Regions from separate parts of the Salinibacterium sp. TMP30 genome, predicted to be linked through region 1. Evidence: predicted binding sites of a transcription regulator. Region 1 holds the regulator's gene; the other holds the start of a gene.
What was found. Region 1 encodes LexA, which represses DNA repair genes until DNA is damaged. Its sites were predicted from a motif close to TCGAACANNTGTTCGA; they were not measured.
Positions count from the first base shown of each region.

Region 2: AADH44_RS07330 (Rv2578c family radical SAM protein) is a predicted target of LexA. The motif match lies at 4,580-4,595, and genes of this name have one in related genera.

Region 1 is NZ_CP151642.1:1,628,034-1,638,231, reverse strand. It holds gene miaA (tRNA (adenosine(37)-N6)-dimethylallyltransferase MiaA) at 1-268, shown strand, start outside; gene dapF (diaminopimelate epimerase) at 246-1,124, shown strand; gene AADH44_RS07995 (methyltransferase) at 1,121-1,771, opposite strand; gene hflX (GTPase HflX) at 1,813-3,363, shown strand; gene lexA (transcriptional repressor LexA) at 3,360-4,049, opposite strand; gene AADH44_RS07980 (LysM peptidoglycan-binding domain-containing protein) at 4,280-4,642, shown strand; gene AADH44_RS07975 (histidinol-phosphate transaminase) at 4,740-5,825, shown strand; gene hisB (imidazoleglycerol-phosphate dehydratase HisB) at 5,825-6,430, shown strand; gene hisH (imidazole glycerol phosphate synthase subunit HisH) at 6,430-7,062, shown strand; gene priA (bifunctional 1-(5-phosphoribosyl)-5-((5-phosphoribosylamino)methylideneamino)imidazole-4-carboxamide isomerase/phosphoribosylanthranilate isomerase PriA) at 7,142-7,891, shown strand; gene AADH44_RS07955 (SseB family protein) at 7,920-8,702, shown strand; gene AADH44_RS07950 (DUF1844 domain-containing protein) at 8,795-9,145, opposite strand; gene infC (translation initiation factor IF-3) at 9,472-10,074, shown strand; gene rpmI (50S ribosomal protein L35) at 10,067-10,198, shown strand, end outside.
Region 2 is NZ_CP151642.1:1,495,888-1,506,085, forward strand. It holds gene AADH44_RS07295 (CDP-alcohol phosphatidyltransferase family protein) at 1-377, opposite strand, end outside; gene AADH44_RS07300 (hypothetical protein) at 459-902, shown strand; gene AADH44_RS07305 (RNA-binding S4 domain-containing protein) at 902-1,300, shown strand; gene AADH44_RS07310 (SRPBCC domain-containing protein) at 1,399-1,884, opposite strand; gene AADH44_RS07315 (metalloregulator ArsR/SmtB family transcription factor) at 1,900-2,250, opposite strand; gene AADH44_RS07320 (thioesterase family protein) at 2,319-3,104, opposite strand; gene AADH44_RS07325 (Rho termination factor) at 3,122-3,388, opposite strand; gene AADH44_RS07330 (Rv2578c family radical SAM protein) at 3,480-4,571, opposite strand; gene AADH44_RS07335 (GNAT family N-acetyltransferase) at 4,798-5,262, shown strand; gene AADH44_RS07340 (LLM class flavin-dependent oxidoreductase) at 5,252-6,649, opposite strand; gene AADH44_RS07345 (flavin reductase family protein) at 6,795-7,373, shown strand; gene AADH44_RS07350 (hypothetical protein) at 7,492-7,662, opposite strand; gene AADH44_RS07355 (hypothetical protein) at 7,760-7,954, opposite strand; gene AADH44_RS07360 (hypothetical protein) at 7,951-8,103, opposite strand; gene AADH44_RS07365 (GAF and ANTAR domain-containing protein) at 8,416-9,120, shown strand; gene AADH44_RS07370 (GAF and ANTAR domain-containing protein) at 9,158-9,931, shown strand; gene AADH44_RS07375 (hypothetical protein) at 9,993-10,198, opposite strand, start outside.

The sequences.
Region 1 (10,198 bases):
GCTGCGACCGCAAGGCCTCGGCGTCACCGCCGCCCGAGCAATCGGATACGCCCAAGCAATCAAACAGTTGGATGGCGCGCTCACTCAGGCGGAAGCAATCGAACAAACAGCAGCTCTCACTCGCCGTTACGCGCGTCGGCAGGTGGGCTGGTTCAAGCGCTACGAACAGTGTCATTGGCTTCAGTACGACGACCCAAATCGCGTGCGGCACGCTCTGGCAATAGCGATAAGGGAGAATGGTCAGCATGGCGACACTCAACTTCACTAAAGGTCAAGGAACCGGCAACGATTTCGTGCTGTTCGCTGATCCCGACGGCGAGCTAGACCTCACGCCGCAACAGGTTGCGGCTATCTGCGATCGCCGATTTGGTGTGGGAGCGGATGGAATCATTCGCGCAGTCCGCTCCACCAATATTGACGTGGGAGCGGCGGCACTTGCCGAAGACGCTGATGCCGAGTGGTACATGGACTACCGCAATGCCGACGGCAGCTTCGCAGAAATGTGTGGCAACGGCATCCGCGTGTTTGCTCACTATCTTGCCGAGAACGGCCTTGTTGACTTTGAGCCGGGCGATACGCTGCCGATTGGCACGCGCAGCGGGGTGCGTGACGTGCAGCGAAACCTGGCCGGCTATCAGGCAGACATGGGCCGTTGGTCGCTCGACGGGGGCGAGCCGCTGGTGCGCGCGAAAGAGCTTGACGTCCCTCGTCCAGGTCTCGGTATCAACGTGGGCAACCCGCACGTGGTCGTGGCTCTCGCCGAAGAAGCTGAACTTGACCAGGTAGACCTCAACTACATTCCCATCATCGATCCGCCACCAGAAAACGGTGCGAACGTGGAGTTCGTCGTCCCCGCCGAGCCGTTGATCAAAGATGGTGTTGGCTCAATCCGTATGCGAGTTCACGAGCGCGGAAGCGGCGAAACTCAGTCGTGTGGCACCGGAGCGGTCGCGGCAGCGCTCGCTATTCGTCACTACGCAGGCCCCCAAGCGCCCCACCAGTGGCGAGTTACGGTGCCGGGAGGAACCGTCGTGGTGCGCATGTTCCCGACCGAAGATGGCGAACACGTCTCGCTCAGCGGGCCAGCCGAGCTCGTCTACACCGGCAGCCTCGAACTCGCCTAAGACCCTTTGTCTAGTTCCCTGCTAGCTCTCTCGCTGAGAGCACGGTGGCGCGCTCTCAGCACACGGTAGCCCTTGTGGGTAGCGGCGCGCGTAAAGGTGAATTCTTTGGGGAACGTCGATTCCATCCACCTGTGCAATGAATCAGATCCTAGATTGCGTTGCACAACGAGCCACGCATCCGCATCCAGTTCGAGTCGGGGAAGCCACGTTTCCAGAATGTTGTGGAGTTCGTCCTTGCCGACGCGGATCGGCGGATTCGACCAAATAGACATAAATGTTATGTCGTCGGGAACATCTGCGGGCAGAACCGCGTTAATGTTGGGTATGGACAATTTCTTGGCGTTTGCGCGCACCAGATCCAGTGCGCGCTCGTTGACGTCCACCGCCCACACCGTTGCATGAGGTGATTCGAGGGCAAGGGTGAGCGCCATCGGACCCCAACCGCACCCGAGATCAAGCAAGTTTCCTCCCGGAGGAGGCGCTGGCACGTTCGACAAAAGAACTTGGGTTCCCGCGTCGATGCGCATAGGGCTGAAGATCCCATTTGACGTGACAAGTTCGCGCTCGACCCCAGCAATGGTCGCGTGAATCGTCCGCAACTTGAGATCACTCTCGGGTGTTGACGAGAAGTAATGCTCGTTAGCCATGCACAGAACTTACCGAATACTAGAGAAGTAGGGTTAACCCAATGACGCGAATTACAACAGATTCCAGTATCGAGGCCTCCGACGGCAACGACGCCGATCGTTCCGTCGACCGCGTGCTCGCCAGCGAAGGCTCCGACCATGCCGCGGTAACGCGTTTCGGTTCGGGTGCATCCGGCGCGCAAGCGCTGCAATCGGATGCTCACTATGAGTCAGATCGCGATGGCGACCAGTTTGATCGCGACGATCGCCACGCGCTCAAGCGTGTTCGAGGGCTCTCGACGGAGCTTGATGACGTCACCGAGGTCGAATACCGCCAGTTGCGGATTGAGAACGTTGTTCTCATCGGAATTTATGGTCAGGGCACCCTGCGCGATGCGGAGAATTCACTTCGTGAGCTGTCCGCTCTCGCGGAGACTGCAGGCGCAGTGGTGCTTGATGGCCTCTTGCAGAGCCGTTCACACCCAGACCCGAGCACATACTTCGGTAAGGGAAAAGCGATCGAACTGCGTGACGTGGTGGCGGCAACGGGTGCTGACACGGTGATTGCCGATACGGAGCTCGCTCCTAGCCAGCGACGCGCACTTGAAGACGTCGTGGGAGTAAAGGTGATTGACCGCACCGCGGTAATCCTCGACATCTTCAGTCAGCACGCAACAAGTCGCGAGGGCAAAGCCCAGGTTGAGCTCGCGCAGCTTGAATACTTGCTTCCTCGCTTGCGTGGTTGGGGTGAGTCGATGTCTCGCCAAGCTGGTGGTCAGGTGGGTGGTGCGGGTGCCGGAATGGGTAGTCGTGGCCCCGGTGAGACCAAGATTGAACTCGATCGTCGCCGTATTCATACGCGCATGGCGCGCCTCCGCAAGCAGATCAAGGGATTCGCCCCCGCCCGTGAGGCGAAGCGTGCGAACCGTGATCGTTTCGAGGTGCCAAGCGTGGCCATTGCCGGCTATACGAACGCGGGCAAGTCGAGTCTGTTGAACCGGTTGACCCGTGCTGGTGTGCTCGTCGAAAACGCGCTGTTCGCGACCCTCGATGCCACTGTGCGGCGTTCCGAGACAGCAGACGGTCGACTGTTTACGCTCAGCGACACTGTTGGTTTTGTGCGCAATCTGCCGCACCAACTTGTTGAGGCTTTCCGTTCAACTCTTGAGGAGATTGGGCAGTCGGATGTCATTGTGCACGTTGTTGATGCGTCGCATCCAGATCCGGGCGCTCAGCTTGCTACGGTGCGCGATGTGATTGGCGAACTGGGCGCCCGGGATATCCCTGAGATTGTTGTGTTCAATAAAAGCGATCTTGCGGATGACGACCAGCGCTTGTTGATTCGTGGTCTCGAGCCGACGGGAATTTTTGTTTCTGCCCGCTCGGGTGAGGGCATTGACGAACTCAACGTGCGTATTGCGGAGCTCTTGCCAGCGCCTGAGGTCGAGGTCACCTTGCTCGTTCCCTATGACCGCGGTGAAATTATTTCGCGACTGCACGTGCAGGGACGTGTGCTCTCGACTGACTATCGCGAGGATGGCACTCTGGTCAGCGCGCTCGTTCATCCGGCGAGGTTGCCGGAACTTACCGAGTTCGTGACAGACGCGGTTTAGAGAGCGCGCAGAACCGTTACAACTTTGCCGAGCACTTGGGCGTAGTCGCCGAGAATCGGTTCAAAGTTGGAGTTGCGGGGGAGCAGCCAGGTGTGGCCGTCTCGTTGGCGGAACACCTTGACGGTTGCTTCGTCGTCGAGCATGGCTGCAACAATGTCGCCGTTCTCGGCGGTCTGCTGTTGACGAACCACCACCCAGTCGCCGTCACAGATGGCCGCATCAATCATCGAATCTCCGACGACTTTAAGCATGAAGAGGTCACCCTTGCCGACGAGCTGTCGAGGCAGGGGAAAAACTTCTTCGACGTGCTGTTCGGCAGTGATGGGGATACCAGCAGCGATGCGCCCGACGAGCGGAACCATCGCAGCATCGCCCATTGATGGGCCGATCGTGCTGGATTCGTCGATGGCGCTCGGCACGTCGATAAGAACCTCGATCGCTCGCGGACGGTTGGGGTCACGGCGCACGTAGCCGCTGAGCTCAAGCTGGTTCAGCTGGTGGGTGACGCTCGAGAGAGAGGAGAGGCCGACCGCATCCCCAATCTCCCGCATGCTCGGCGGGTACCCCTGAGTAGCAACGGCACGTTGAATCATTTCGAGGATCGCGAGTTGTTTCGCGCTCAGGCTGGTGCGCCGCCGGGTTCCACGCTCTGCAGGGTCGCCGTTGGGTGCAGTTAAGTCAGTCACGATTCCTCGATTTCTGCCACGAACCATTCCAATGTCAGTGGCTCATTCGAAACTGTATCCTCAGGACAGGCTAAAAACAAACATTTGTTCGAGTGTCGCGAAGCAATGTCGGTGGCTCGTTCGAAGATGTACTTGAAATTCGAACAATTCGAATGTATGTTCGGAACACAGCTTCGCACCCGGCCCTCCCGGCCGAGAGTCGGGTGCGAGAACCCCTAGAGGAGAGAATGATGTCAACTGCAGTGATTGCACCCAACGCGGTAAACCGTGCTCGGCAGTCCGCACCGCGTCTTCGCCTCACCACGCGTGGCCGCGTTGTTCTTATGACGCTCGCGGCCACGCCGCTGGTTATCGCCGCGCTCGTGTTTTCGCTCAACGGTGGAGATGCGGCTGCAACGCTGGAGTCGAACGGCACCGCGTTCGACTATGTTGATGTCGCTGCGGGGCAGTCACTCTGGGCCATTGCTGAGCAGAATGCGCCGGGTCACGATCCCCGCGAGGTTGTCGCTCAGTTGATTGAACTCAACCAGTTGCCCTCGGCAGACGTGTATGCCGGCCAAGAGCTCGCGATTCCCTCACGCTTTTCGCAGTAACAGCACGGGCCACCCATAAGAGTCGAGACGCGAGCGGGCACGCGGCATCTCCCGACTCCCGTGCATCGATCACGCCGTCTGCCTCTAGCATTGTGGAGTGACTTCGCTTTCAGATCTCCCCATCCGTGATGACCTTCGGGGGCTCAAGCCCTACGGTGCGCCAACCGACCCGGTGAGCATCCAGCTCAATGTCAACGAGAACACGCATCCCATTCCTGAAGCTGTCGCAACCGACATCGTGATGGCGTTGGCTAAGGCCGTGATGACCGCGAATCGCTACCCCGACCGTGAGTTCACCGAGCTTCGCGAGGCACTTGCTAGCTACCTCGGCCACGGACTCACCGCTGAGAACATTTGGGCCGCCAACGGTTCGAACGAAGTCCTCCAACAAACGCTCCAAGCCTTTGGCGGGCCAGGTCGACGTGTGCTTGGCTTCCCACCGACCTATTCAATGCACTCCATCATCGCGTCCGGCACGGGAACGGAATGGGTTACTGCCGCTAGGGATGTCGACTACGACATCACACCCGAGACCGTAGTCGCGGCAATTGCCGCGCACAATCCTGACGTCGTATTCCTCTGTTCGCCGAACAACCCCACGGGCACCCCGGTAAGCAACGCGACGGTAGCTGCTGCTTATGACGCCACTGTTGGCATCGTGTTGGTCGACGAAGCGTATGCAGAATTCTCCGACCGCGAATCTGCGCTCACTCTGCTCGAGGGCCGGCCGCGACTGATCATCTCGCGCACCATGAGTAAAGCGTTCGCCTTTGCCGGTGCGCGAGTTGGTTATCTCGCCGCTGATCCGGCAATCGCCGATGCTCTCCGCCTCGTTCGCCTCCCGTACCACCTCTCTGCTCTGACCCAGGCCGCCGCGGTCGCCGCCCTCTCGCACGCGCCCGAAATGCTTGCCATGGTTGACGAAATAAAAACCCAGCGTGATCGCATGAGTGTCGGGCTCGCCGCTTTGGGGTTCACCCCGGTGCCGAGCGAGTCGAATTTTGTGCTGTTTGGCAACGTTGCTGACCCTCAGGCGCTCTTTCACAAGCTCCTCATCCAAGATATTCTGATCCGCGACGTTGGCATCCCGAACCACCTACGGGTCACTGCCGGCACTGAAGCAGAAACCAGCGCCTTCTTGGATGCGATGGCTGATCTCCAAGCGCTCGGTAGAGTTGAGTAATGACTTCACACCGCACCGCGACGATTACTCGCGAGACCAGCGAGTCGACTATCGAGCTTTCGATCAATCTCGACGGCACTGGCACGTCATCCATCGAGACGAGCGTGCCCTTCTACGACCACATGCTGACGGCGTTCTCGAAGCACTCCCTAATTGACCTCACGGTGAAGGCGACGGGGGACACTCACATTGATGTGCACCACACGGTAGAAGACATTGGCATCGCTTTGGGCCTCGCTATTAAGCAAGCGCTGGGCGACAAAGCTGGCATCTCGCGCTACGGCGACGCACTCGTCCCCCTCGACGAGGCACTCGTTCGTGCCGTTGTTGATGTTTCTGGTCGTCCGTACCTCGTGCACTCCGGCGAGCCTTCCGGGTTTGAGTTGCACCTGATTGGTGGACACTTCACGGGGTCTATGGTTCGCCACGTCTTTGAGGCAATCAGTTTCAACGCGGGCATCACCGTGCACATCACTGTTTTGGGCGGTCGCGACCCGCACCACATTGCTGAGGCGGAGTTTAAAGCCTTTGCTAGAGCAATGCGGAGTGCAGTCGAGCCTGACGCTCGGGTCACAGGAATACCTTCGACCAAGGGTGCGCTGTAGTGGTAGCTCCCTCGGTCGTGATCCTCGACTACGGTTCCGGCAACGTCCATTCGGCTGCTAAGGCTTTAGAGGCTGCGGGAGCAAATGTTCGGCTCAGTGCCGATCGTTCTGTTGCTGAAGCCGCAGACGGTCTCCTTGTTCCCGGTGTGGGTGCGTTCGCTGCTGTCATGTCGGCGCTCGAGTCTGTTCGCGGCGGTGCGATCATCGAAAAACGGCTCACGGGCAGCCGCCCGGTGATGGGGATCTGTGTTGGTATGCAGGTGTTGTTTTCTTCAGGCGATGAGCATGGCGTTCAGACGCGGGGTCTCAATGAGTGGCCCGGTGTTGTAGAAAAGTTACCGGCGCCAGTTTTGCCTCACATGGGCTGGAATACTGTCGAAACTCCCGATGACACGTCGCTGTTTGATTCGATCCGCGATGAGCGGTTTTACTTCGTGCACTCGTATGCTGCACAGCAGTGGACGCTTGACGTTCAGCCCCCATTTCCGCAGCCGAAACTGACGTGGTCCGAGCACGGTGGGCGCTTCCTTGCCGCCATCGAAAACGGGCCGTTGACGGCTACTCAGTTTCATCCCGAGAAGTCGGGTGAAGCGGGAATTCACCTACTCCGTAACTGGTTGACGTCGTTGTGATTTTGCGGCGCTTCTACGTGCACTAGTATCGGATGCTTGTGCGCGGCGTTCCGCGATCAGGTCTTCAGAGAGTAAATCTATGAGCGAGTTCAATAAAACCCCCAGCCTCACACTTTTGCCTGCCGTTGATGTTGCTGACGGCAAGGCCGTGCGACTCACGCAGGGTGAAGCCGGAACCGAAAAGAGCTACGGTGACCCATGTGCTGCGGCCCATGATTGGGTCGATCAGGGTGCCGAGTGGATCCATCTTGTGGACCTCGATGCAGCCTTCGGGCGCGGCAACAATCAAGCGATGATCAAAAAGGTCATCAAGTCGACGCCCAAGCGTGTAAACATCGAACTTTCTGGCGGCATCCGCGACGACGAATCGCTTAAAGCTGCCCTCGCCACGGGCGCCAAGCGCATCAACCTGGGCACCGCCGCACTCGAAAACCCCGAGTGGGCAGCACACGTTATCGCTGAATATGGTGAGGCGATCGCTGTTGGCCTCGATGTGCGCGGCACTACGTTAGCGGCTCGCGGTTGGACCCAAGAGGGTGGCGACCTCTGGACTGTTCTCGAGCGACTTGAGGCTGCTGGATGCTGCCGCTACGTCGTCACGGACGTCACGAAAGACGGCACGCTTCAGGGACCCAACGTCGAATTGCTTCGCCAGGTGATGGATCGCACCCAACGCCCCGTTATTGCTTCGGGCGGAGTTGCGAGTCTCGATGACCTCATCGAGCTGCGCGAGCTCGTTCCTTTGGGATTGGAAGGCGCCATTGTCGGCAAGGCTCTCTACGCAAAAGCATTCACACTCGCTGAGGCGCTCGACGTTTCGTCACAGTAATTAGATTTCTGAATTGGAGGATTCTGCAGTGGCAACTGAGAAGAATCTGACAGACTCTGCCGGCACTCCATGGGAGGGCCGCTCGTTTGAACCGAATTCGGCGTCCGATGACGACGGCAGTGCCCCGCCCAAGCTCTTAGACGTTATTATTCGGTTTCATCAGAGTGAGGCAACAGAGGCCGATGTCGTCGATATCGTTCGGGAGTCTCGCCTCCTCATCCCACTGCTCGCGAAAGCGGGGGAGACCACAACCACCGACGCGGGTCTTACCTCCGATAAGACCCAAGAACTGTCGATCGTGACCGTTACCGGCCCCGATGGTCGCGCCGTTCTGCCGGTGTTCAGTTCCGTCGACGCGATGAGCAACTGGAACCCCCAAGCCCGGCCAGTGCCTGCAGCGGGAACCCGCGTTGCCCTTGCCGCTGCGAGCGAAAAAACTGACCTAGTGATTATTGACCCGCTCAGCGACAGTGAGTTCGTCATCCGGCGACCGGCATTGTGGTCTATCGCTCAATCGATTGACTGGACGCCCAGCTATTTGCGGGTGGACGTGCGTGACGAATTCGCCGCCTCGGCTGCAGACGAGAACGACGTCGCCGAGGTGCAACTTCTGCCGGGAGATCCCGGGGCAAGATTGCAGGGCCCCGAGCTAGTCGTTCAGATTGCCATGCGGCCCGGACTCGATCGCGAAGCTCTCGACTCGACAATGGACCGGATGCGCGAACGTTGGGCGACATCCGAACTTATCGCGCAGTCAGTCGATTCGCTGGCAGTGCAAGTGGTTCGTGCCCCAGCGGCCGGCGCCAACTAACCTCGACTCGCTTGTCTGGGTGGACAGAAGGGTTGACTTCAGCACTGTCGCCAGTACGCCCGAAAGCACTGGCTCTCCTGAATACTTCGCCGCTAGTTGACCGGACCGGTCCATTTCTCGCCCGGGCCTTGTCCGGGCGCGTCGGGGAACGTCGACGCTTCCCGGAACGCGAGTTGAAGTGAGCGCAGTCCGTCTCTCAGCGGTCGAGCGTGGTGATTGCCGATCTCTGGAGCGGCCGCGGTCACAAAACCCGCCAAGACGTTGATGAGTTTGCGTGCTTCATCGAGGTCTTTCTCTGACTCGGCGTGCGGGCCTTCGGAGAGTCCAAGTTTTACGGCGGTGGCGCTCAACATGTGCACGGCAACCGTGTTGATGACCTCCACTGCAGGAACTTCGGAGATGTCGCGAAGTTCGGAAAAGTCGTCGTTGGTGGGCTCGCTCATGATGTCCTTCGCTAATTGGGGTTCGCTCTGCTATCCTTATGCAGGCCCGGGGCTTGCCCCGGATACGAAAGTGGAGATTCTCCCACCTGTCAACCGCATACAAGGTTACCGGGTAGTTGCACCCCGCAGAGTTCGTTTGCGGTTCAGTGCGTGTGATCAGTCGTCTGGTCGTGCTAATTGTTCCGGATGCTCGCTCTACAGCTTTAAAGGGTGTTGCAGTGTTCTGCTGCATGACGATCCTCTTTCGTGCCACGGCATCCGCCGATCTGTATTTTGTGAAACGCTCCGCGTGCCAAAATGCACCACGAACTGTAAGGAGAACACGCATCAGCGATCCCCGTACCAACGACCGAATCCGAGTTCCTGAGGTCCGTCTTGTCGGACCCGGCGGTGAACAAGTCGGTGTCGTCTCTATTGACGTCGCCCTCAAGCTCGCCCAAGAGGCAGATCTAGATTTGGTCGAGGTTGCTCCCAGCTCCAAGCCTCCCGTTGCCAAGATCATGGATTACGGCAAGTTCAAGTACGAAGAGGCGCAGAAGGCGAAAGAAGCTCGTCGAAACCAGACGAACACGATCCTCAAAGAGGTTCGTTTCCGTCTGAAGATCGACACACACGATTACGAAACCAAGCGCAAGCGTGCCGAGGGTTTCCTCGCCAGCGGCGACAAGGTCAAAGCGATGATCTTGTTCCGTGGCCGCGAGCAGTCTCGCCCCGATCAGGGCGTGCGTTTGTTGCAAAAGTTTGCCGAAGATGTGTCGGAGTTTGGTTCGATTGAATCCACGCCGACCATTGACGGTCGAAACATGGTCATGATTATTGGCCCACACAAGACCAAGGCAACAGCGAAGGCTGAAGCCGAGGCCCGCAAGGTTGCTAACAAGAAGCCTCGTGAGGCAGAAGTTCCAGAGAAAGAGGAGAAAGATGCCTAAGCAGAAGACGCACTCAGGCACCAAGAAGCGTTTCAAGATCACCGGCAGCGGCAAGGTCATGAAGCAGCAGGCGGGTATGCGACACAACCTCGAGGTTAAGAGCGGAAAGCGCAAGCGCTCGCTC
Region 2 (10,198 bases), 130 kb from region 1:
AGCGGCCCGAAACCATAATTGGCCGAAATGATTCCCAAGACCACGAGCATGATGTCGCGCGCAACAATCGCAAAGAACAGCCACCACGGAATAACGTCTCGTGCCGCCAACCCAATCAGCGCAGCAAAGATGAAAAGACGATCGGCGGCGGGATCAAGCAACTGCCCCAACCTAGTGATCTGATTGAAACGACGTGCGATGACTCCGTCAAGAAAGTCGCTAAGGCTGGAGACTACAAGCACGATGAGGGCAAGGGCATCCTGTGCCGTCAGAATGAAATAGAGAAACAGGGGCACGAGGGCGAGTCTGATGAAACTCAGCACATTGGGCACAGTCCACACACGATTACTGACGTCGGGTGAACCGCTGAATGCCACCCTCCGAGTGTAGCGAGAGTTTGGGCGAAATGCCGCTATCGCAGTGCGAAGTTGACGGGCATCAGGCGTAGCCTTAAGCGCATGTCCTGCATCCGCTTTAACACTCCGGCGCAGCGGTCCCAACTTCGGGCAATGGCCCCCTCGATGATCACCGCCGAGGAGGCAGCTGAGTCGCACCCCGCGCCAGAAGTTACCGCAACGAAGATCGCGCGGCTTCGGCTTCTCGCCAGCGACGTAAATCCCAAGATTCGCGAGAGCGCGGCCAGCAATCACAACACGCCAGTTGACGTATTTGAGGTCTTGGCGAAAGACTCCGACGACGGCGTACGAGCCTGTGTCGCTCGCAACGAGCACGCACCATGCGATGTGCTGCGGATGCTCGCGCACGATCCCTCGGAGACAGTGCGCGGTTTTTTAGCCACCAACTTCTTTGTTCCAGACAATGCCATGAGTACACTCGCTGCCGACGAAAGCGCCACCGTGCAACGTCTTGTGCGTTGGAAGCACGAACTCGCTAGCGCCTGATGGCCGCCGGGACGGTTCGCGTAGATAGTTGGCTGTGGGCGGTGCGCGTTTTCAAGACACGGTCGCAGGCCACTGCGGCGTGCCGAGCCGGACACGTCAAGATCGGTGGCGCAAGCGTGAAGGCAGCACAGGCAGTTAAAATCGGCGATCAGGTGCGGGTTCGCATCTCAGGTTTCGATCGCATCCTCGTCGTGAAGCAAACCATCGTGAAGCGCGTCTCTGCGATAACCGCAGCAGAGAGTTTCATCGATGAGACTCCCCCACCGCCCTCGAAGGAAGAGATAGCGTTGGCACCCCGGCGCGACCGTGGTGCCGGCCGCCCCACAAAACGCGAACGACGCGAACTTGAGAAACTCCGTGGCCGCGATGAACTGGACTCGCGACCACGCGACGACTAACTCGGTTTGCTAGCTGCCCCCTCGAGCCAGAGAATGTCTGAGTCGTCACGGTGAACACCTGTCGTGCCGACACGCTTTGCATCGGCCGTCTCTCCCCTCTACGACTCGTCCAGGATCTGCTGCATCTGGCCCAGAGCCAAACGCATTCCGTCTTCCATACCCATCTTGGCCATTTCTTCGAGCTGCTCGGCTGACTCGAATCCAGAAACGATCGTTACGCGGGTGCCCGCCGCAATAGGCTCAAAGATGATGTTGGCAGTCGTAACTCCGAGGTCACCTGACGGCTCACCCTGATCGTCGGCAAAGCCGTCTTCGATTATGAGCTCACGCGGGGCTGTGATTGAGACGAAGCGCCACCAGCCGTGCATCCGCTCACCATCAGGACCTTGCATGTAATAGTGGGCCCGACCTTCAGGTTCAAACCCAAATCGCACGAAGGTCGCCGGCCATTCCGGAGGCCCCCACCAACGCTCGAGTTTCCTGGGATCGCTGACGAGTTGCCAGGCTCGCTCAATGGAGGCTGACAGCTCGGCCGTTGTCGTGAGAGTTAGTGCCTTGACATCGGTTTGGGTCGTGACGTTCATTACTTCACCGCTCCTTTACTCATCGTTGAGCACATCACCCATGCGTAGTGCTCGTTGCTTCCACACCTCTTCAAAGTGCGAAAGAAGTTCTTGGATGCGATGGATTGATCTCGGGTCGCCGCTCACAATTTGCTCGCGACCGCTGCGTTCCTTGGAGACAAGACCCGAAGACTGAAGCACAGCAACATGCTTTTGCACAGCAGCGAAGCTCATGTCATAGCGTTCGGCCAAGCGCGAAACCGAAATGCCTTCGTGCATCACTCGAGTAATGATGTCGCGACGCGTGGCATCAGCGAGGGCACGAAACATCGCGTCCACATCCGCATCCGCATCCGCATCCGCATCCGTCAACTCATATACAACCATTTGGTTGTATATTATTCCCGTTGGAATGAGAAGACAAGGGCCAACCGAGAAAAATTCGACCTACGCGGCTAAAGCTTTCGAATGGTGAGAATCTGTTCTGCCCGCCCGAACGGGCCATCGGTGTCGTGCAGAACCGTCGAAGTAAGGCCAACACCATCCGTACCGAAGTTGACGGCGTTTTCTAAGCCAAGCCATTCCCCGGTCGGAACGCGATACAGGTGGATCTGGAGGTCGACATTCGGGAACGCGTAGCCGCCCTCACCAGGCTTGACCCGCGTAGCTATTCCATTGCTCGTATCGACCAAGCCTGCTAGCCGCGCAAAGTCACTTACCGGTTCGCTCGTGAGCAATGGATAGGGGGTGCGCAACCAGGCCCGGCCGCTACCCGCAGCATGGTCAGGTAGCGGACATACTTCGATCGAACGAATGTACCCACCGGGCCACTCGGCAAGACTCAGCGGCTCAGCGGCATGGCCACGGTCGGGCATCCGTGAGTCAACAATGCCGTGGACTTCGGTCGTATCGGATGTTTGCAGTCGCCACGCGGTGGCCCGCACTGCTACACGGCCCCCCGCGATCAACTCGGCTTGCACCAACTCAATCGTGCGACCGGGTCGAACCATCGAAGGGACGATCTCAAACTCACCGTCTGGGATCAACCCAAGAATCTCGTAGCTGATCCGAGCGATACGCAGTCCGGACCGCGCTTCGAATGACTCCAAGACATGAGCCATGATGCCGGCGACCGGCGCCATATGTTGCTCGTGCGGATTCCATGCACCCTGTGCGTGGATCGTCGACTCAAAGTGGCTGTCATCGTGCCGCACGTAATACGACTGCGCTATAGGTGTCACAGCACCAGCCTAGCCAGCTAGTGCGAGCGCAGCTTATCGATCAAGTCACCCTTGTTGAGAGGCGAGTAGCCGTGGAGATCGAGTTCACGCGCGCGAGCTTTCAACTCCTTCACTGTCCACTCTTCGTACGGCCCTGATTCGCCACCTCGTTTGCCTATTTCCGAGCGCCCCTCATTGGCAGCAGCGTTTGAGATGCGCGCCGCTTTTTCTTTCGAGGCACCGTCGTCGCGCAACTCTTCATAGAGTTCGGGATCCTTGAGTCGTGAATTCTTGTCGCCAGGCATAGCTCAAAACTCCTTAATGGCCGCGCTGACCACACGGCCTTTTCGTGCGCCCAGACTAATCTGGAGTGAAGCGTTTGCGAAACAGCGCTCATTAGAACAGCATCGGCTGGGGCATCGCCCGCGCGGCCAGTTCGGGCGGCAACTCTTCGGCGATCAATGAGCGCTCACCGTTAGTGTCACCGGTACGAAGCTGCGCTCGCGAACCTACGATGCCCGTCGCTGGGTCGAGCACCGTTCGCTCTAAACCGTATCGACGGATGATCGGCCGCAGTTTTGCCGCAAGCCACTGCCTGTACTCCTTAGGCGCGTACGTTCCCCGCGCGTACATGGAGTGATATCGCTGAACTAATTCTGGATGAGCAGTCTCTAGCCACTGGAAATACCACTCCTTGGTGCCGGGCTTCAAGTGCAACGCTGAGTAGGTAATCGAAGTGCCACCAGCAGCCTTCACCCGGGCAACAGCACGTTCAAGATGATCCCGGGTGTCGGTGAGAAACGGCAAAATGGGCATCAGGAACACCGCGCAATCGAGACCAGCCTCGCGCACCGCCGTGACCGTCGCCAACCGCGCTTTCGCCGTTAGCGTGCCTGGCTCGACCGACTGCTGCAGCTCGTCATCGTAGATCGCGATCGACAGGCCTATATCGACCGGCACGTGTTCGCTCGCCTCGGCAAGCAGCGCAAGATCTCGCCGCAGCAGCGTTCCCTTGGTGAGGATGGAGAGCGGCGTGCCGGAGCCTGCAAGTGCGGCGATGATCCCGGGCATCAACCGATAGCGACCCTCTGCACGTTGATAGGGATCGGTATTGGTGCCCAAAGCGACCGGATGCCGGCCCCAGCCCGGTTTGCTGAGCTCCTTTGCAAGCACCTCAGCCACGTTGACTTTGACGATGATCTGAGTATCGAAGTCTTTGCCTGCGTCAAGATCAAGAAACTCGTGCGTTGGGCGGGCGAAACAATACGTGCACTGGTGGAGGCATCCGCGCATCGGGTTGATGGTCCACCCGAATGGCATATCGCTGGCGGTCGGAACCCTATTGAGAGCACTCTTTGCGAGCACTTCGTAGAAGGTTACGCCCTCGAAGTCTGGGGTGCGTACGGTGCGGACAAGATTATTGAGGCGTGCGAGCCCCGGCAGCGCGTTGGGCACTTCGCTACTGACCTGCTGTCCACTCCACCGCATAACCGAATTCGAACATATCTTCGAATGTTGCGCAAGCGGGCACGCTGGTCAGACGCTATCTCGTGAAAGCGCGCGCGAGCCTTCGGTGGCGAGAAAGGAATTGTGGGTCGCCAAACCCACGGCTGTACCGCGATGCGCCTCCGGCATCGCTGTCGACGCTGATATCGTCATAGTCGTGTTTTCTAAAGTGACTGTCCCGACAACTCTCCAGACGCGTGATGGGGAGATGATTCTTCGGTATTCAGAACTGGGCGACATCGACACCATCCTCCAACTATTGGCGGATGACCCTGTCAGCGCCCTTCGCGGTGACACCGCGCGCCCCGAAGACCGTCCCGCTTATGAGAAGGCTTTTCACGCCATCGCGACTACCCCGGCAAACGCTCTGCTCGTTGTGGTTGCCCCATCGGGTGATGTCGTCGCAACTATGCAGCTGACCGCCATCCCGGGAATGGCCCGACGCGGTTCGCACCGACTTCAAGTCGAAGCCGTACGTGTTGCCGCAAGCCAACGCTCCGCGGGCATCGGCGGCGCCATGATGCGCTGGGTCATCGAAACCGCAGCGCCCGCGCTTGGTGCCTCCCTCATCCAGCTCACCTCTGATGAAGCGCGCACCGACGCCCATCGCTTCTACAAAAAGCTCGGCTTCGAGGCTTCGCACATCGGGTTCAAATACACCATCAAGCTATGACAGGCGTCCCGCTCGTCGAGGCGGGTCGGCGGTATCGTGCGCCCGCGTGCTCGGCAGGCAATCGATCTCCCCTCCCGTGCAACTTATTGCGCAACGTGCCTTCCACATATTCCTGTGGGTAGAGCCCCCGCTTACGCAGCACGGGGATGACATGGTCAACAACGTCTTCGAAGGTGCCGGGAGTAATCGCGTAGGCAAGGTTGAACCCATCAACATCGGTTTCTTCGACCCAGTCTTGCAATTCATCCGCGATTTCTTCGCCCGATCCGATAATGAAGGGGCCTAATCCCCCAATTGCGCCGAGCCGGGCGATGTCGCGAACCTTCCACTCACTCCCGTCGTCGTTTGCCTGCTGAAAATTGGCGACAGTCGACTGGATGGCATTGCTCTTGACGTTGCCGATGGGTTCATCGAGGTCGTACTGCGAGAGATCGATTCCCATCCAGCCAGACATAAACACGAGCGCACCTTCCTCACTGGCGTAGCTCAGGTAGTCGGCATATTTCGCGTGAGCCTTCTCTGACGTCGCGTCGGTGATGATTGTCAGCAGGGTGTAAATGCGCGCGGAGTAGCGGTCGCGGCCTGCCGCTTCGAGGGCGTCCCGAATCTGCGCCACCGTCGCTTTAAGGCCCGCTTTCGTTGGCGAGGCAACAAAGATCGCTTCGGCGTTTCCGGCGGCGAACTGGATGCCGCGGGGTGAAGCACCCGCTTGGTAAATCACAGGAGTTCGCTGCGTCGACGGTTCTGACAAATGGATGCCGGGAACCGTGAAGTGTGTGCCCCGATGGTCGATGTCATGAACTTTGCTTGGATCAGTGAACACGCCCGATTCGCGGTCACGAATCACCGCGTCGTCTTCCCAGGACCCCTCCCACAGTTTGTAGAGCACTTCGAGGTACTCGTCGGCGTGATCGTAGCGGTCATCGTGCTCCCGTTGGTCGTCGTTTCCCATGTTTCGGGCCGCGGACGGGAGATATCCGGTGACCACATTCCACCCGACTCGACCCTTTGTGAGGTGATCGAGCGTCGACATACGACGGGCAAAGGGGTACGGATGCTCGTACGCCGTGCCGGCGGTAATTCCGAAGCCCAAGTGCTCGGTCACGTGAGCCATGGCGGAGACCAGCAGCAGTGGATCGTTGACGGGAACTTGCGCTCCGTGACGGATGGCCGCCTCGTTCGACCCCGCATAGACGTCGTACGTGCCGAGCACATCGGCGATGAAGATGCCGTCGAAAGTGCCACGCTCGAGCAGTTGGGCGAGTTCGGTCCAGTAGTCGAGGTCTTTGTAGCGCCACGATTGGTCGTCGGGGTGGCGCCACATTCCGGAGGACTGATGAGCGACGCAGTTCATGTCGAAGGCGTTGAAACGGATTTGTCTAGGCATGCCACCATCGTGGGCCGGAAGGTCAACTGGCGCACACTTCAGCGAAACAATTGACGAAATACAGAGACATAAATCGACACATTCTCGCTGCATCTGGCATTGCCGCGCACGCTTGACTGCATCCCCCTATCTATCGGATGGACGAATGCAGACAACAGAGCAACAACATGCACCCGCACGCAACGACGAGGAAAACTCGCCGGGACCCATCGCGCTGTCAGGCGAAGTTAGCGTCGATGATTTTGCGCGGGTATTTCGCCAACACCCCGGAGGTGTTTCCGTGATAACAGCGGACTCCCCCGCTGGACCTGTTGCGCTCACCGCTACCTCAGTTGTTTCCGTGAGCGCCGTGCCACCATTACTTGCCTTTTCGATTAGTCATCGCGCGTCAACGGCAGAAAGCATCCGAAGTGCACGCTCGTACGTTGTGCACTTTCTCGGCAGAGATCAACTCGAAATCGCCCAGCTGTGCGCGACCAGCGGAGTTGATCGCTTTGCCGACAGACAATTGTGGGCGAGACTTCCCACCGGAGAGCCGTACTTTCCGAGCGCACCAGCATGGGTCGTGGGAACCCGGATCAATCAGCTCGACGCTGAGGCTGCCTCACTCATTCTGGTGCGGGCGACTGAATCGCATGTCGATTCCGACCCAGATAGCGTCCAACCCCTCGTCTACCACAATCGCGGTTGGCACCATTTAGGTCGGCACTCTCGTGTGGAATAGGCTGCGGTCGCCAGCGATTGCTGGGCATCAGTGGCAACTCCGATTCAGCGAGACTGTCCCTGTTGCTGCCTCGGTGAAGTCTCCCCGCTGGGGCGTGGACTAATGCGGAGGATACGGCTCAGGTGGAGCTATTGCGGCGTCCGCTGATAAAGCGCAACAGCCACACAATGACCGCGACGACCAGCAAAACGATGCCAACCCAGAGCAGCCATTGAACCGCCTGCACGAAACCCCCAAAGAAGATAAGGATGATCGCGATGATACCGATAACGACAACTAATCCTGTCATGTCAATCACATTCCGTTCGTTTAGTGCAACCTAAGGAACAGCGCCAAGGTTGCCCGTGATGGTTGATTTTGTCCCAGCAAGAGTTAGTTGGTATTCGCTAAATTGGGCCGTTACCTCTCCGGCGACCTAGCGACGGCGCTGGCAACTGACGCAACCAGTCGTGAAGCGTCGCAGTCATCTCAGCGGCAATGCGGCGCTCGATCGGGTCATTGACAGCGGAGACCGGCTTTGCTCTCGAATCGCCGTCGTCAAGCACGAGCAGTTCGGTCGGGAACGTCCGGGTCATAGTCATGACGACTCGCCCGAGACGCCAATCAACGAGGCCATGTCAATTGGCTGAGTGTCCCCAAATTCGCCGCTGTCGCGCGTCTCGGAATCGAGACCCTCTCGTGGAACATCGCCGTTGGCGTTGGCGAGAAAGTCGACTGATTGATCGCGCATTTTGTCCCCTTCGCTGTGAATAAATCACTGCCGGGGACTGGGGCAGAAACATTGACTACCGCTCCATTCGGCCACAGAATGGCGGTTCTGTCAAATAGGGAGCGGACAGACGAACTCTCACTCGCTTACGAGCGGGCATGCCGGTTGTGATCGCTCGCACAGTACAGTGGTGGTTAGCTTTATGAATTTCTTGGTGGCCTGCGATCTAGAACCTCGTTGCTCGTCAGGGTTTTTCCGACAATTTGGGCGGTGCGATCGTGAGAGTTCTTGTCAGCGTTTCGGCCTCCGCAGTCGCTGTCCGGGTCGCCTCGTGTGGATGAGCTACAGGGTTCTGAGCCTGGACGGCCATTAGCGCCGGGAGCAGGTGGCGCTAATAGCGATCTATGTTCCCGATTTGTCGATTTGCTTCCCATCACTGGCGCGTCGATTTCCGTTTTAGACGAGGCAGGTAACCAGTCGACGATCTGCGCCAGCGATGACACTGCTGCGCAGCTGGAAGCGATGCAATTTGAGTTGGGCGAAGGGCCTCATTGGGAAGCTCTCCGCACTCGGCGTCCCGTCTTGGTGCCAGATCTGCGCTCAGCGGGGCATTCTGAGTGGCCGATTTTTAGTGAGGCCGTACTGGAGACAGGAGCCGGTGCACTGTTTTCGTTGCCATTGTCGTTGGGAGCTGTCACGATCGGCCTAGTCGATTTGTATTGCTCGGTTCCGGGCAATTTAAGTACGAGCGACCTATCGGCCGCGCTGAACCTTGCCGGTAGCGTCACGCTTCCGGCCGCACGAATGGCAGTCCAGTCAGCAGGCCACGAAAAGACTTCTGAGTCAACAGGTGAGGCTCCTGAACTTCGGCGGGACGTACATCAGGCCACCGGAATGATCCTTGTGCAAATGAACGTGAGTGCAACGGAAGCATTCCTTCTCCTGAAAGCACACGCGTTCTCTAGCGGCCGCACTGTGCTGGAGGTTGCTCAGGACGTGGTTGCCCGCCGACTTGATTTCGGTACGGCGGCAGAATGATGCCGATATCATCATTTACAACATGTGGGAGGCAGCAATGAGTGAAACGTCAAGGGAAGGCAGGATCAGTGCGGCGTTCGTCAAACTTGCCGACACGTTGATAGCTGATTACGACGTCGTTGATTTGTTGGATACTCTGCTGCTGGAGTGCACCGAGATCCTCGACACCGACGCTGGCGGGCTAATGCTTGTCGACGCGGTGGGTAGCCTGCAAGTTGTCGCCTCCACCAGTGAGCGGGCCGACTTCGTAGAATTGATGCAGCTGAATGCCGGAGCTGGCCCGTGCATTCAATGTTTCACGACCGGTAAAGCGGTCGTTGTTGCGGACATCGATGAGTCCGGTACTCAGTGGCCCAAATTTCGCACTGCAGCATTGCAGCGAGGGTTTCGTTCCGTGCTCGCAACGCCCATGAGGTTACGTGGAGAAGTGCTCGGCACTATGAATCTCTTCAGCACGCACAGTGGCGCGATGAATCCACGCGACGCGGCAGTCGCGCAGGCACTGACAGATGTTGCCACGATAGGTATTCTGCAAGAGCGACACATTCGAGAAACCGGCATAGTCTCTCAACAACTTCAGCGTGCATTGAACAGCCGAATATTGATCGAGCAAGCCAAAGGCGTTCTCTCGCAGACTGCCTCGATTGATATGGATGAGGCGTTTGCCTTGCTGCGCACTTATGCGCGAAGCCGCAACCTCAGCCTGCACGCGGTCGCCGAAGGAGTTACCGACCGCAGCCTCAACATCGGGACCAACGAGCACCCCGGCGGCGTTACCCTCATCATGGCGGACTCCCCGAAAGCCCCATAGTGCGCTACTAGCAGCGTCAATTAGCTCTACATCGGATCAGTGTCGCTCGTTCACAAGTGAGTCATGCGCGGTCGGCCGCTTCAGCGGTTTCCTCGCCGCCCCAACTTTCAACGAGTGTGATTCGACCGCGCGAGTCACGAATCGCGAGCACGAGCGCAATGATCGCGGTGGCGATTCCGATTACTCCTAGGGGATTCGCGATCCCGATAGCGATGCCCAGCGCGGGCTCTGTGGGACCACTGATGATTGTCTGCAACCCACGCGGTG